One region of the Cryobacterium sp. MP_3.1 genome, then DNA from elsewhere that is predicted to be linked to it. Evidence: predicted binding sites of a transcription regulator. Region 1 holds the regulator's gene; the other holds the start of a gene.
What was found. The regulator LexA, encoded in region 1, represses DNA repair genes until DNA is damaged. The targets are predictions, from matches to a motif close to TCGAACANNTGTTCGA.
Positions count from the first base shown of each region.

Region 2: RCH12_RS02150 (intein-containing Rv2578c family radical SAM protein) is a predicted target of LexA. The motif match lies at 2,455-2,470, and genes of this name have one in related genera.

Region 1 covers NZ_JAXCHV010000005.1:29,694-36,567, forward strand. The annotation lists gene priA (bifunctional 1-(5-phosphoribosyl)-5-((5-phosphoribosylamino)methylideneamino)imidazole-4-carboxamide isomerase/phosphoribosylanthranilate isomerase PriA) at 1-557, opposite strand, end outside; gene hisH (imidazole glycerol phosphate synthase subunit HisH) at 621-1,253, opposite strand; gene hisB (imidazoleglycerol-phosphate dehydratase HisB) at 1,250-1,867, opposite strand; gene RCH12_RS04915 (histidinol-phosphate transaminase) at 1,877-2,962, opposite strand; gene RCH12_RS04920 (LysM peptidoglycan-binding domain-containing protein) at 3,056-3,418, opposite strand; gene lexA (transcriptional repressor LexA) at 3,812-4,435, shown strand; gene metE (5-methyltetrahydropteroyltriglutamate--homocysteine S-methyltransferase) at 4,523-6,844, opposite strand; gene RCH12_RS04935 (methylenetetrahydrofolate reductase) at 6,844-6,874, opposite strand, start outside.
Region 2 covers NZ_JAXCHV010000002.1:114,488-121,361, forward strand. The annotation lists gene RCH12_RS02140 (glycoside hydrolase family 6 protein) at 1-626, opposite strand, end outside; gene RCH12_RS02145 (malate:quinone oxidoreductase) at 717-2,192, shown strand; gene RCH12_RS02150 (intein-containing Rv2578c family radical SAM protein) at 2,479-4,626, shown strand; gene RCH12_RS02155 (hypothetical protein) at 4,945-6,864, shown strand.

The DNA of each region.
Region 1 (6,874 bases):
ATGTTCGGTCCCTTGAGGGTGCCGTCCTTGGTGACGTCGGTGACGACGTAGCGGGTGCAGCGGGCCTCTTCGAGGCGCTCCAGCACCTGCCACAGGTCACCGCCGTCCTTGGTCCAACCGCGGGCGGCCAGGGTGGTGCCGCGCACATCCAGTCCCACCGCGATGGCGTCGCCGTACTGGGCGATCACGCTGGCGGCCCACTCGGGGTTCTCCAGTGCGGCGGTGCCCAGGTTGATGCGCTTGACGCCGGTGTTCAGCGCCGCTTCGAGCGACTTGTCGTCGCGGATGCCGCCGGAGAGCTCCACGTTCACGCCGCGGAGCTGCTTGATGACCTTCTTGAGCACAGCGGTGTTGTTACCGCGCCCGAATGCGGCGTCGAGGTCGACGAGGTGGATCCACTCCGCGCCCTGGTTCGCCCAGTCGAGGGCGGCATCCATCGGGTCGCCGTAGTTGGTCTCGGTACCGGCCTCACCCTGGGTGAGACGGACGGCCTTGCCGTCGGCGACGTCGACGGCAGGCAGGAGGACCAGCTTCGGGGTCTTGTTGAACTCGCTCATGATGTGCTGTGGTGACCTTTTCGTGTTGGTGCGGCCGCGATGGAGCGACCGACGGGGGAATGTCTAGTCGCGGAGCGTGCCGAGCCAGTTCTTCAGCAGCCGGATGCCCGCGTCGCCGCTCTTCTCGGGGTGGAACTGGGTGGCCGACAGCGGACCGTTCTCCACGGCGGCGAGGAACGGCGCGCCGTGCTCGGCCCAGGTGAGGCGGGGAACCGGGAACGGCGGCATCACGTCGAGGCTCCATTCCTGGGCGGCATAAGAGTGCACGAAGTAGAACCGTTCCTCTTCCAGCCCGCGGAACAACACGGTGTCCGGGTCGGGCGTGACGGTGTTCCAGCCCATGTGCGGCAGTACCGGTGCCGGCAGGGCGGTGACGGTTCCCGGCCACTCGCCGAGGCCCGCGGTGTCGATGCCGCGCTCGACGCCGTGTTCGAACATGACCTGCATGCCCACGCAGATGCCCATCACCGGCCGCCCGCCGGAGAGGCGCTTGTCGATGATGTCGCCGCCGTGGGCGTCGTTCAGCGCCGCCATCACGGCGCTGAACGCGCCGACGCCGGGGACCAGGAGTCCGTCGGCCTCGAGCGCGAGCTTGCGGTCGCCGGTGAGGGTGACGTCGGCACCGGCGAGTTCGAGCGCCTTGACGGCCGAGTGCACATTGCCCGTGCCGTAGTCCAGGACGACGACCGAGGTCACAGTGCGCCCTTGGTGGACGGGATGCCGGAGACCAGCGGGTCGTAGGCCTTGGCCTGGCGGAAGGCGCGGGCGAAGGCCTTGAACTCGGCCTCGGCGATGTGGTGGGGGTCGCGGCCGCCGAGGACGGTGACGTGCACCGTCAACGCGGCGTTGAAGGAGATGGCCTCGAAAACGTGCCGCACCATCGAGCCGGTGAAGTGCCCGCCGATGAGGTGGAATTCGAATCCGGCGGGCTCGCCGGTGTGCACGAGGTACGGCCGACCAGAGATGTCCACCACGGCCTGCACGAGGGCTTCGTCCAGCGGCACCAGGGCGTCACCGTAGCGGGAGATGCCGGCCTTGTCACCGAGGGCCTGCTTGATGGCCTGGCCCAGGACGATGCCGATGTCCTCGACGGTGTGGTGCACATCGATCTCGATGTCGCCCTTGGCGTGCACGGTGAGATCGGTCAGCGAGTGCTTCGCGAACGCCGTGAGCAGGTGGTCGTAAAACGGCACGCTGGTGTGGATGTCGCTCACCCCGGTGCCGTCGAGGTTGATCGAGAGGTCGATGCTCGATTCGCTCGTTTCGCGCTGCAGGTGGGCACGGCGAGGCGAGGGCGTGACGTTGCTCATGGCGTTAGTTTATTCGGCTATCGGGCGGAGCCGTGCGATGGCGGCCAGGAACGCGCCCGTCTCGGCTTCGGTGCCGGCCGAGACCCGGAGGTGGCCGGGGATACCGACGTCGCGGATCAGGATGCCTTCGGCCAGGAGTGCCTCGAAGATCGCGTGCGGGTCGGCGACCCCGCCGAACAACACGAAGTTGCTTCCGCTGCGCAGGGGGCTGAAGCCGAGATTTGTCAGTTCGGTCACCAGGCGATCGCGTTGCACCCGGATGTCGTCGACCATGGCGAGCATCTCACCGGTGTGGGCGAGCGCGGCCACCGCCGCCGCCTGGGTGAGAGCGGAGAGGTGATACGGCAGCCGGACCAGGCGGAGCGCATCCGTGACCGCCGGGTCGGCGGCCAGGTAACCCAGCCGCACGCCGGCGAAGGCGAAGGCCTTGCTCATGGTCCGTGACACGAGCAGGCGCTCCCGGCCGGGCAGCAGGGTGAGCGCACTGTCGGTGCCGTCCGGCGCGAACTCGGCGTAGGCCTCGTCGACGACAACGATGCCGGGGGTCGCGTCGTAGACGGCCGCGATGGTCTCCAGCGACAACGGGGTGCCGGTCGGGTTGTTCGGTGAGCAGAGGAAGACGATGTCGGGCGAGGTCTCCTCCACCCAACGGGCGGCGGTCTCGGGCGAGAGTTCGTAGTCGGCGTCACGGCCGCCGGGGATCCAGCGGGTATCGGTGCCGGAGGCGAGGATCGAATACATCGAGTAGGTCGGCGCGAAGCCGAGCAGCGACCGGCCCGGTCCGCCGAAGGCCTGCAGAACCTGCTGCAGAACCTCGTTGGAACCGTTGGCGGCCCAGATGTTGTCGCGGGTGAGACCGTGGCCGAGGTAGCCGGCGAGGGCGTCGCGCAGCTGGCTGAATTCCCGGTCGGGGTATCGGTTGACGGTGAGAATGGCCTCGGCCAGGGCCTCCGCGATGTCGGCGGCGACCGCGGGCGGGATCGGGTGCGTGTTCTCGTTGACGTTCAACGCCACCGGCACGTGCAGCTGGGGTGCTCCGTAGGGGATTTGTCCGCGGAGGTTGGCACGCAGGGGCAGGTCGTTGAGGCTGGTCACCCGAACAAGCTTAGTTGCGCCCGCGGCCGAGCTCTCTTGTCCGAGGCGGGAGGGGCGATCGGCTCCGGGCTGATCGGCTCCGGGCTGAGCGGCTCAGTACTCGGCGGGAAGGGCGAGGCGCTGGCCGGGCTGCACGGCCTCGGAGGACAGCTGGTTGAGGTTGACGATGTCGATGATCACGTCGCGCGGGTCTTGTCCGGGGGCGACAGACTCGGCCAGCTGCCAGAGCGACTGGCCGGCCTCAATGGTGACGTAGTCGAACGCGGCCGCGCCGACACCCGCGCTGCCCTCTGCCGCGGCCATGCCGCCGTTGACGGCGATGCCGATGACGCCGAGTACCAGGGGCACTGCGGCGAGGGCCGTGAAAACGGCCCGCCCGCGGCGGGTCAGCCGCAGGTGTGTGGTGGGCGGGGTGGCCGGGCTGTGGTTGTCCGGTGCTGCAAATGCTGCGCTCATGTCAAACCTCCTGGTAACGCATCTGGCCCTCGGCCGGGAGGGCCAGATGCGAATCTATGTTCCGAATATATCTTCGAGTGTTCGAACAATCAACCCTGTTTCCGGATATTATGGAGACAGATTCCGCAACACACTCGAATGCATGTCTACGAACCGCTGCTCTGTGGCTACAGTTTCGATCGGGTAGCTGTACTCAAACAGACACCACCGACATTGCTGCCTGAGCCCGAGAAGTCTGAGCCCGACGAGCACCAGCCCGGCGAGCACGAGCCCCACCAGCACCAGCCCGAACCGACTAACCAGAGGAGCGTCAACGTGGCACAACAGAGCACACCTCGGGACAAGGGCGGCACGCGACGCCGCAAGAGCCTGAGCGACAAACAGCGCGCGGTGATGGACGTCATCCAGCGTTCGGTGCGCGACCGCGGTTACCCGCCGAGCATGCGCGAGATCGGCGACGCCGTTGGTCTGTCCTCGTTGTCGAGCGTGACCCACCAGCTGCACCAGCTCGAGCTGAGCGGGTACCTGCGTCGCGACCCGCACCGGCCGCGAGCACTCGAGGTGCTCATCGAGCTGCCTCAGTCCTCCGAGGAGGTCACGCCCGGCGCCGCCGACGACTATCAGTCCGGCATCCAGGTAGGTGATGCGGCGATGGTGCCGCTCGTCGGCCGCATCGCCGCCGGTATCCCGATCATGGCCGACCAGCAGATCGACGAGATCTTCCCGCTCCCCCGGCAACTGGTGGGCAAGGGCGAGCTGTTCATGCTCAAGGTCGTCGGTGATTCGATGATCGACGCCGCAATCTGTGATGGCGACTGGGTGGTCATCCGCCAGCAGAAGACCGCGGAGAACGGCGAGATCGTCGCCGCCATGCTCGACGGCGAAGCCACCGTGAAGGTGCTGCGACAGCGCGACGGCCACACCTGGCTGCTCCCCCGCAACACCAACTTCGAGCCGATCCTGGGCGACTTCGCCGAGGTCCTCGGCAAGGTCGTCGCGGTGTTGCGTTCGGTCTAGATCCGCACCGCTCCAGGCACGCAACAGGCCCGACCCCGCGAGGGGTCGGGCCTTCGTGTTGTGCCGGCGAAGTCAGAGCGAGCGAGGTCAGGCCAGCGTCGCCCGAACCGCGCGGGTGGCGTCGACGATGTTGCGCAGAGACTCCACGGTCTCCGCATAGCCGCGGGTCTTCAGTCCGCAGTCCGGGTTCACCCAGACCTGGCGAGCGGGGATCGATTGCAGGGCCCGCTCGAGAAGTTCGGTGATCTCGGCCACACCGGGCACCCGCGGCGAGTGGATGTCGTAGACGCCCGGGCCGATGCCGTGGTCGAAGCCACTGGTCTGCAGGTCGGCCACGACCTCCATCTTCGAGCGGGCGGCTTCGATACTGGTCACGTCGGCGTCCAGGTTGCGAATCGCGTCGATGACGACCCCGAACTCCGAGTAGCAGAGGTGGGTGTGGATCTGGGTCTGGTCGGCGACCCCCGCGGTGGCGAGCCTGAACGACCCGACCGACCAATCCAGGTAGTCGGCGTGGTCCTTCTTCTTCAGGGGCAGCAGTTCGCGCAGCGCGGGCTCGTCGACCTGCACCACCCGGATACCGGCCGCCTCGAGGTCACCGATCTCGTCGCGCAACGCGAGCGCCACCTGCCGGGCGGTCTCCCCCAGCGGCTGGTCGTCGCGCACGAACGACCAGGCCAGGATGGTGACCGGTCCGGTGAGCATCCCCTTGACCGGCTTCTCGGTGAGGGTCTGGGTGTAGCTGGACCACTCCACGGTGATGGGCGCGGGCCGGGATACGTCACCCCACAGGATCGACGGTCGGGTGCACCGGCTGCCGTAGGACTGCACCCAGCCGTTCTCGGTGACGGTGAAGCCATCGAGGTTCTCGGCGAAGTACTGCACCATGTCGTTGCGCTCGGGTTCACCGTGCACGAGAACGTCGAGGCCGAGGTCTTCCTGCAGCTGCACGACCCGGCCGATCTCGGCGCGCATGAGCTCCTGGTAGTCGGCGGATGCGAGTTCGCCCGAGACCAGGCGGGCGCGAGCGCGGCGGATATCACTCGTCTGCGGGAACGAGCCGATGGTCGTGGTCGGCAGCGGGGGCAGGTCGAGCACGGCATCCTGAGCGGCCAGGCGGGCCTCGTAGTCGCCGCGGCTGAAGTCGGCCGGGGTGAGGGTGTCGAGGCGGGCGCGTACGGCGCCGTCACGCACGCCGGGCGAGACCCGGCGCGCCTCCAGCGACGCGGTGGCCGCGTCGAGATCGGCCTGCACGGCAGCCTGCCCCTCGGAGAGGCCGCGGGCGAGGGTGGCGACCTGACCGATCTTCTGGTCGGCGAACGCCAGCCAGCCGGTGAGGTCGGCGCCGAGCTTGGTCTCGTCGGTGACGTCGTGCGGCAGGTGCAGCAGCGAGGTGGAGCTGGAGACCGCGACCCGGTCGCTCAGCGCGCCCAGCTGGGCCACCTTGTCGAATGCCGCCGCGAGGTCGCCCCGCCAGATGTTGTGACCGTCGATCACGCCGGCCACGAGGGTGGTGTCGGCCAGGCCGGGCACGTCGGCGGGCACGGTGCCGCGCACGAGGTCCAGGCCGATGGCCTCGACAGGGGTCTTGGCCAGAACGGGTAGGGCGTCGTCGAGGCTGCCGTAGGGCGCGGCCACGAACAGTCCGGGCCGACTGTCGAGGCCGCCGAGGGTGTCGTAGGCCCGGGCGAGGGCGGCGAGGGCACGGTCGCGCGGGATGTCGATGCTCTCGCTGACGAGGGCCGGTTCGTCCAGCTGTACCCACTCCGCACCCGCGGCGGCGAGGCGCTCGATGAGGGTGGCGTAGACCGGCAGCAGGTCGTCGAGGCGATCGAGCGGGTGAAAGCCGGCCGGGGCCGTTTCGCTCGGCTTGGCCAGGAGCAGGAAGGTGACCGGACCGACGATGACGGGTCGGGTGAGGAAGCCGGCGGCGACAGCCTCGTCGAACTCCCGCACGATGCGGTCGCTGGCGAGGTGGAAGTTCGTCTCCGGGCCGATTTCCGGCACCAGGTAGTGGTAATTGGAGTCGAACCACTTGGTCATTTCGAGCGGCAGGTTCTCGCCGGCGCCGCGGGCCAGGGTGAAATAGCCGGCGAGGTCGAGGTGTCCGTCGGCGTCGACGAGACCGGCGAAGCGGGTGGGGATGGCGCCGACGGTCACCGCCGCATCCAGCACCTGGTCATAGAAGGAGAAGCTCTCCGGAATCGAGGAGTCGCTGCGGCCGAGGCCGAGGCCCACGAGCCGCTCCCGGGTGGTGTTGCGCAGGCCTGCCGCGGTCGCTTCGAGTTGAGCGGCGTCGATCCGGCCGGCCCAGAAGGCTTCGACGGCCTTCTTCAGTTCGCGGCGGCGGCCGATCCGCGGGTAGCCGAGGATCGTTCCGGTGGGGAATGCGGGGACGGTGATGGTCATCAGTAATGGTCCTTCGTGGAGTGGATTCCG
Region 2 (6,874 bases), on a different contig from region 1:
GGGGTGAGCCAGTCGGAGTGGCCGGCGTCGAGGTAGACCGTGGCGACCGTGGGCGCAAAAGCGGCCACGCCCTGCTGAATCTGTGCCACCCTCTGCTCGACGTTGCCGCACTCGGTGGCCAGCGCCAGCGCATCCGGTTCGAGAATAACCACGGATGCCTTCAGCGTCAGCGCCGTCGCGATGGAGGCCACCCAGGTGGGATAGTCGCTCTCCGAGAGGCCGCCGGCCGAGAAGTTGCCGCAGTCGCGGTCGGGGATGCCGTAGACCACGAACACCGGCGTCTGCCCGACCTCTTCGGCGGCATCCGCGATGGCGGTGACGTCGGCCTGCACGGTGTTCAGCGGGTACTTCTCCGGCATCAGCCAGATCGCGGAGGGCTGCTCGGCCAGCTTGCCGAGGGTGGCGGCCGCGGCGGAGTCCGGGTCGGCGACCGCGGCGGCGGTGGCAGCCACCTGCGCGGTCGAGTTCGGGTTGGTATAGAAGGAGCGGCCGGCGAGAGGGTTGCCGGCGGCTGCGCTGGTGGCAGTGACCGCGAAGCTGCCGATGAACAGGCCGAGCGCCACGATGGGCGCAGCGAGTGCGATGATGCCCAGGGAAAGGCCGAGACGACTACCGGTCGAGTCCATTTTGCAACCTTATCGCCCGCATCCGGCGTTCGCAGCCGGGGGCTGCTGCGCCCCGGCGGAGCGGCCCGCGCGGCGGGTTAGAGTTAGAGCGTGAATTCAGAAAAGGTCGATGTCGCCCTGATTGGCGGGGGAATCATGAGCGCCACCCTGGCCACCCTGCTCGCCGAACTGCAGCCGGACTGGAACATCCAGGTCTACGAGCGCCTCGGTGAGCTCGCGCAGGAGAGCTCCAACCCGTGGAACAACGCCGGGACCGGCCACGCCGCGCTCTGCGAACTCAACTACATGCCTCAGGCTGCCGACGGCACCGTCACGGCCGAGAAGGCCGTCGCCATCAACGAGCAGTTCCAGATCAGCCGTCAGCTCTGGTCACACCTGGTGGAGACCGGGGTGCTGCCCGAGCCGGAGAAGTTCATCAACTCCACCCCGCACATGACCTTCGTGCACGGCACCGCCAACGTGGACTACCTGCGCAAGCGCATGGCCGTGCTCGCCGGTGAGCCGCTGTTCGCCGGGATGGAATACAGCGAAGACCCCGCCGTCATCGAAAAGTGGACCCCGCTGCTGACCAAGAAGCGCGCCGCCAAGCAGAAGATCGCGGCGACCCGCATCGAGTCCGGCACCGACGTGGACTTCGGCGCCCTCACCCGCTACCTGTTCGCCTCGCTCAAGAAGCGCGGCACCGACGTGCACCTCAACCAGCAGGTCACCGCAATCAAGCAGCAGGATGACGGCTCCTGGAAGCTCAAACTGCTCAGCCTGGTGGGTCGTTACACGAACACCGTCGAGGCCCGCTTTGTCTTCGTCGGTGCCGGCGGCGGCGCCCTCGCGCTGCTGCAGAAGAGCGGCATCCCCGAAATCAAGGGCTTCGGCGGCTTCCCGATCAGCGGCCAGTTCCTGCGCACCAACAATCCCGCCATCGTCAAACAGCACCAGGCCAAGGTCTACGGCAAGGCCGCCGTGGGCGCGCCGCCGATGTCGGTGCCGCACCTCGACACCCGGGTAGTGGATGGCGAGACCTCGCTGCTCTTCGGCCCGTTCGCCGGATTCAGCCCCAAGTTCCTCAAGACCAGCACCTGGTTCGACCTGCCTTTCTCCGTGCGCGCGCACAACCTCGTGCCGATGCTCGCCGTGGCCAAGAACAACTTCGGCCTGATGAAGTACCTGGTCGGCGAGGTTTTCGCCTCCCGCACGGCCAAGCTCAACGCACTGCGCGAGTTCATGCCCACGGCCAAGGCCGAGGACTGGGAACTGATCACCGCCGGCCAGCGGGTGCAGGTCATGAAGAAGGACGCCAAGGCCGGCGGCATCCTGCAGTTCGGCACCGAGGTCATCACCTCCGCCGACGGCAGCATCGCCGGGCTCCTCGGCGCCTCGCCCGGAGCCTCCACCGCCGCGCCGATCATGGTCGACCTGCTCAAGCGCTGCTTCCCGGGCGAGTACTCCCGCTGGGAGCCGCAGCTGCGCGAGATGGTCCCGAGCCTGGGCACCAAACTCTCCGACGATCCCGCCGCGGCCGCCGCCTCCCTGGCCGCCACCGCCAAGACCCTGCACCTCACCGCGTAGATCCTCTTCTGCTGGTCGAGCTCGTCCCGTCGGTCGAGCTGGTCGAGGTTGTCGAGCCCCGTGACCCGGCCTGCGCCACGCCCGCGGCCCGCATCCGCTGCCCGACTGCGAGCTATGCGGGTCAAGCGCCGCTATGCGGGTGGCGTGCCACCCGCATAGCGGCGCGTACCCCGCATACCGCCACGGCCGGCGGATGCGCCCCCAAGCCCGCCCCCGCCCCGCCGCCCACCCCGCGTGACACACCCACCACCTTGCATCCCACTCGAACATGTGTTCGACTGGATGCATGCGCTGGAGTGGACAGGAACTAACGACCGAGCAGGCCGGCGCGCTGCCCGGTCTGGCCCGGCTGAACAACCTGGTGCGCAGCGTCCGCACCCCCGAGTTCGACGGGATCACCTTCCACGAGGTGCTCGCCAAGTCCGCCCTCAACCGGGTGCCCGGCCAGAGTGCGATGCCGTTCGGCTGGACCATCAACCCGTACCGCGGCTGCTCTCATGCGTGCACCTACTGTCTGAGCCCGGAAACCCTCATCCTGATGGCCGACGGCCGCCAGAAACCGCTCTGGGAGGTGCGGGTCGGCGACGCAATCATCGGCACCCGCGCGGAAGGCTCCTACCGGCGATACGTCGAGACGACGGTCCTCGCTGCCTGGAACACCCGCAAGCGCGGCCACCGGATCACCCTCGCCGACGGCACCGAGATCGTGGCCAGCGGCGACCACCGATTCCTCACCGAACGCGGCTGGAAGTTCGTGACCGGCGCGATGAGCGGTATCGCGCAACGCCCGTACCTCACCACGAGCAACAAGCTCATGGGCTTCGGGCTCAATGGGCTCACCGAAACGACCCAGCCGCACTTTTTTGCACCCAACTACCGGCGAGGTTACCTGACAGGGATGATTCGGGGCGACGGCATGATGATCTCCCGGGATTATCCGCGTCGGGCTCGGGGCGGCAGCACGGTGCGCCTGTTCAGGCTGGCGTTGGCCGACCCAGAAGCGCTCAACCGCTCTCGCCTGTTTCTCGAGCAGGAGGACATTCGCACGCAGACCCGCCCCTTCGCCGTCGCATCCGATGCGAGGCGGTCAATCAACTCGATCTACTCCGGGAAGGCCGAGAATTACACTCGGATCACCGATCTCATCGATTGGCCGGAATCGCCGGACCCGGATTGGCATGCAGGGTACCTCGCGGGTGTCTTCGACGCGGAGGGATCGTGTTCGCAAGGGGTTCTGCGCATCAGCAACAAAGATGTCGCGATCCTCGACAACATCCAGCGGTCCATGGGCGCACTGGGAATCGATCACGTGCTCGAAGGCCCAAGGTCAAATGGTGTCCGCTGCGTTCGAGTGACCGGCGGTCTCCCGATGCGGTCGAGGTTCTTCAACTTGACCGGCCCAGCCATCGACCGCAAGCTCGCCATCACGGGCAGGGTGGTGAAGTCGGATGCCGAGCTGCAGATCATGGGGATCGACGACCTGGGTGTCACCATGGACATGATCGACATCACCACTGGCACCGGTGACTTCATCGCCAATGGCGTGATCAGCCACAATTGCTTTGCGCGCCCCACCCACAACTACCTCGACCTCAACGCCGGCAAGGACTTCGACAACGAGATCATCGTCAAGGTGAACGTGGCCGAGGTGCTCCGGAAAGAACTCGGCAAACCCACCTGGGGCAGACATCCGGTGGCCCTGGGCACCAACACCGACCCGTACCAGCGCGCCGAGGGCCGCTACCGGCTGATGCCCGGAATCATCGCCGCGCTCGCCGAATCCGGCACCCCGTTCTCGATCCTCACCAAGGGCACCCTGCTGCGCCGCGACCTCGACCTCCTGCACGAGGCCAGCCAGCAGGTGCCGGTGGACCTCGCCATGTCCATCGCCATCTACGACGACGCCCTGCAGCAGGCCGTCGAGCCGGGCACCCCGAGCACCAAGGCGCGGCTGGCCACGATCAGCGCGATCCGCGACAAGGGCATGGACTGCTCGGTGTTCCTGATGCCGATCCTGCCGTTCCTCACCGACACCCGCTCCCACCTCGACGAGGCCATGCGCCAGGCCAAGGCCGCCGGCGCCACCGGGGTGCTCTACAGCTCGCTGCACCTCAAGCCCGGGGTCAAGGAGTGGTACTCCCAGTGGCTCGAGCAGGACCACCCTGAGCTGCTGCCCAGGTACCGCGAGCTCTACAAGCGCGGCACCTACGCACCCAAGGAGTACCGCCAGTGGCTGGCCGAGCGCATCCAGCCACTGATCCGCGCGCACGGCCTGCAGCGCCGCACCGAGGACCCGGCCACCGGCGGCATCCTCTCCACGGCCCTTACCGCCTCGCCCGTCGGCGCCAGCACCGCCGCCCCCGGCAGCCCGAACGTCCCGCCCTCCCTGATCGCCGCCGAGCTGCCCCTGGACCTGACACCGACGCTATTCTGAGCGGCTGTCGCTCCAGCCGACCATCCGCAAGTCCCTCCGCCTGGCTCGAGTTGCTCAGGTCACGCCTAGCTGCCCGCTCCCTGCCCGAGTTATGCGGGTCAGACGCCGCTATGCGGGTGGCGGGCCAGGCGCATAGCGGCGTTTACCCCGCATGACGTCCCAACCAACGGATGCGGCGCCCCGCCGAGCCGCCAACCCCACGGACGATGGATATAGCGTCATTTGTTGCGGGCGCCAACGGCGATCGATAGGCTCTCGATCGCACCGGCGTCGGCGACTAGACAGCCTGCTGGGCACGGCGCTCAGAGATGGATCCGAATGTCGACGTCGTCGCGCAATCCGGTGGCCAGATGGACCCGTCTGAGCGGAGCCGTGCTCGCGTTAGCCGGCATGAGCCTGATCGCCGTGCCGCTCGTCGCGGCCGCAGACCCGGCCGGGCCAACGATGAACAGTGTCACGATCGAAGTGATGATCTTTGACCAGGATGCCCCGGTTCCCCTGGTCGGCAGCGTCGTGACGCTGCGAAATGAGACGAGCGGTCAAAACGCGGGCACAGGTAGGACCGGATCCGATGGCCGCGTCACGTTCGACGTCGATACGGCGGCCTCGTCGCAGTACTCCGCCGACCCGCAGTGGCCCGGCGGCAGCGACGACGATGACGCCCTGTGGTGGATGCGGGCGGAGTTCCGCGCCACGACCACGAACGTCGTGCCCATCAACATTCAGCACCCCTACCGATACCTCTCCGGGCGCATCACCGCGACGGACGGCACCACCGCGCTTTCGGACCTGACCGGCGGCGCCGCTGTCCTCAGCCGCGGAGACGCCATCCTGCAAACGATCCCACTGGCCGCCGACGGTACCTTCCGCACCCCCGCTGTGCCGACCCTCGACGCTGAGCAGTACCGGCTGAAGTTCACACCGCCGCCGGCCTACAAACTCGTCGACGGGCAGGACGCCGGCAGTGCGGCGTTCTCGCTGCCGGTTGACCCCGACGGTGCCACAACCTTCGACGTGTCGCGCCAGTTCTCTGTCGTGCCGCTCGTGACACCAGCGCCGACACAGACGCCGACGGACACCCCCACGCCGACTCCGACGGACACCCCGACCCCGACGGCCACCCCGACCCCGACCCCGACCCCGACGGCCACCCCGACCCCGACCCCGACCCCGACGGCCACCCCGACCCCGACGCCGACGCCTACGGCCACGCCGACCCCCACGGCCACCCCGGCCCCGGTCCAGTCACCCGGCGGAACGGGCACCGTGTTCTCCGGCGCGACCGGACTGAGCGGCAGCCTCAACGCCGTGTCCGAGAGTCAGCTTGAGGACCTGCTGGCCGCGACCGCCCAGGCTGGCAGCGGCAACACCGTCGGGCTCACCAACGAGACCGGCCAGGTGCTCGGTCTGGCGACCCGGCCGACAGCCGCGGACGAGCTGCAGCTGCAGGCCGTGGTCAGCAGGACCGCCAGCGCCATGCCCGGCGTCACCGTGACTGGCGTGCCCCTCGCCGCCGTTGATATCGAAGGGCTCATGCGGGAGGCTCAGCTCAAGCGTGTGAAACTGACGGAACAGAAGCTCTTCGACCAGATCAAGATCATTCAGGCTGGCAATGAGACCGCAATACGTCTCAACACCGCCAGGGCGCGCGTGGATGAATACATCAACAGCCCCAACCCCACCCGCTTCGCTGAGGCCGCGGCGGCAGTTCGAGCCGCCGGTCTAGGGACCGATCCGTTCCTGACGGCATCTCCGACCGATGCGACCGGGGCAGGGCGGGCCTTGAGCGCCACACTGAAGGGCCTCATCGACACGAACTCGAACAACCAGCAGATGGACATGCTCCGCCTGCAATCGTTGAGCAACAAGGTCAACGAGGCCTACGAGACCATGTTCAACACGATGAAGAAAATCCAGGATTCCCGCTCGAGCATCATCGGCAACCTGCGCTCAGAGCCCGTCGCCCTCGGCACAGTGCAGTGGGACAACGGCACGGTGACCGGCAACTTCGACCTGACCGCGGTTCCCAACGGCAGCCACCACCTCATCCTCAACTTCGCGGATCTGGGCGTGACTATTGTCGCCGACGTTACCGTTCAACGCGGCGCTCTCGCGGCTACTGGCGCGCAGGCGGGGGCGACGCCGGCAATCGGCCTCGGCATGCTGATCCTCGGTTTGGCCGGTGTCATCGGCGGGCCGCTGCTTCGCCGGCGCGAGCCGCGACTCGTCACGGCATAGCTGCAGCGGA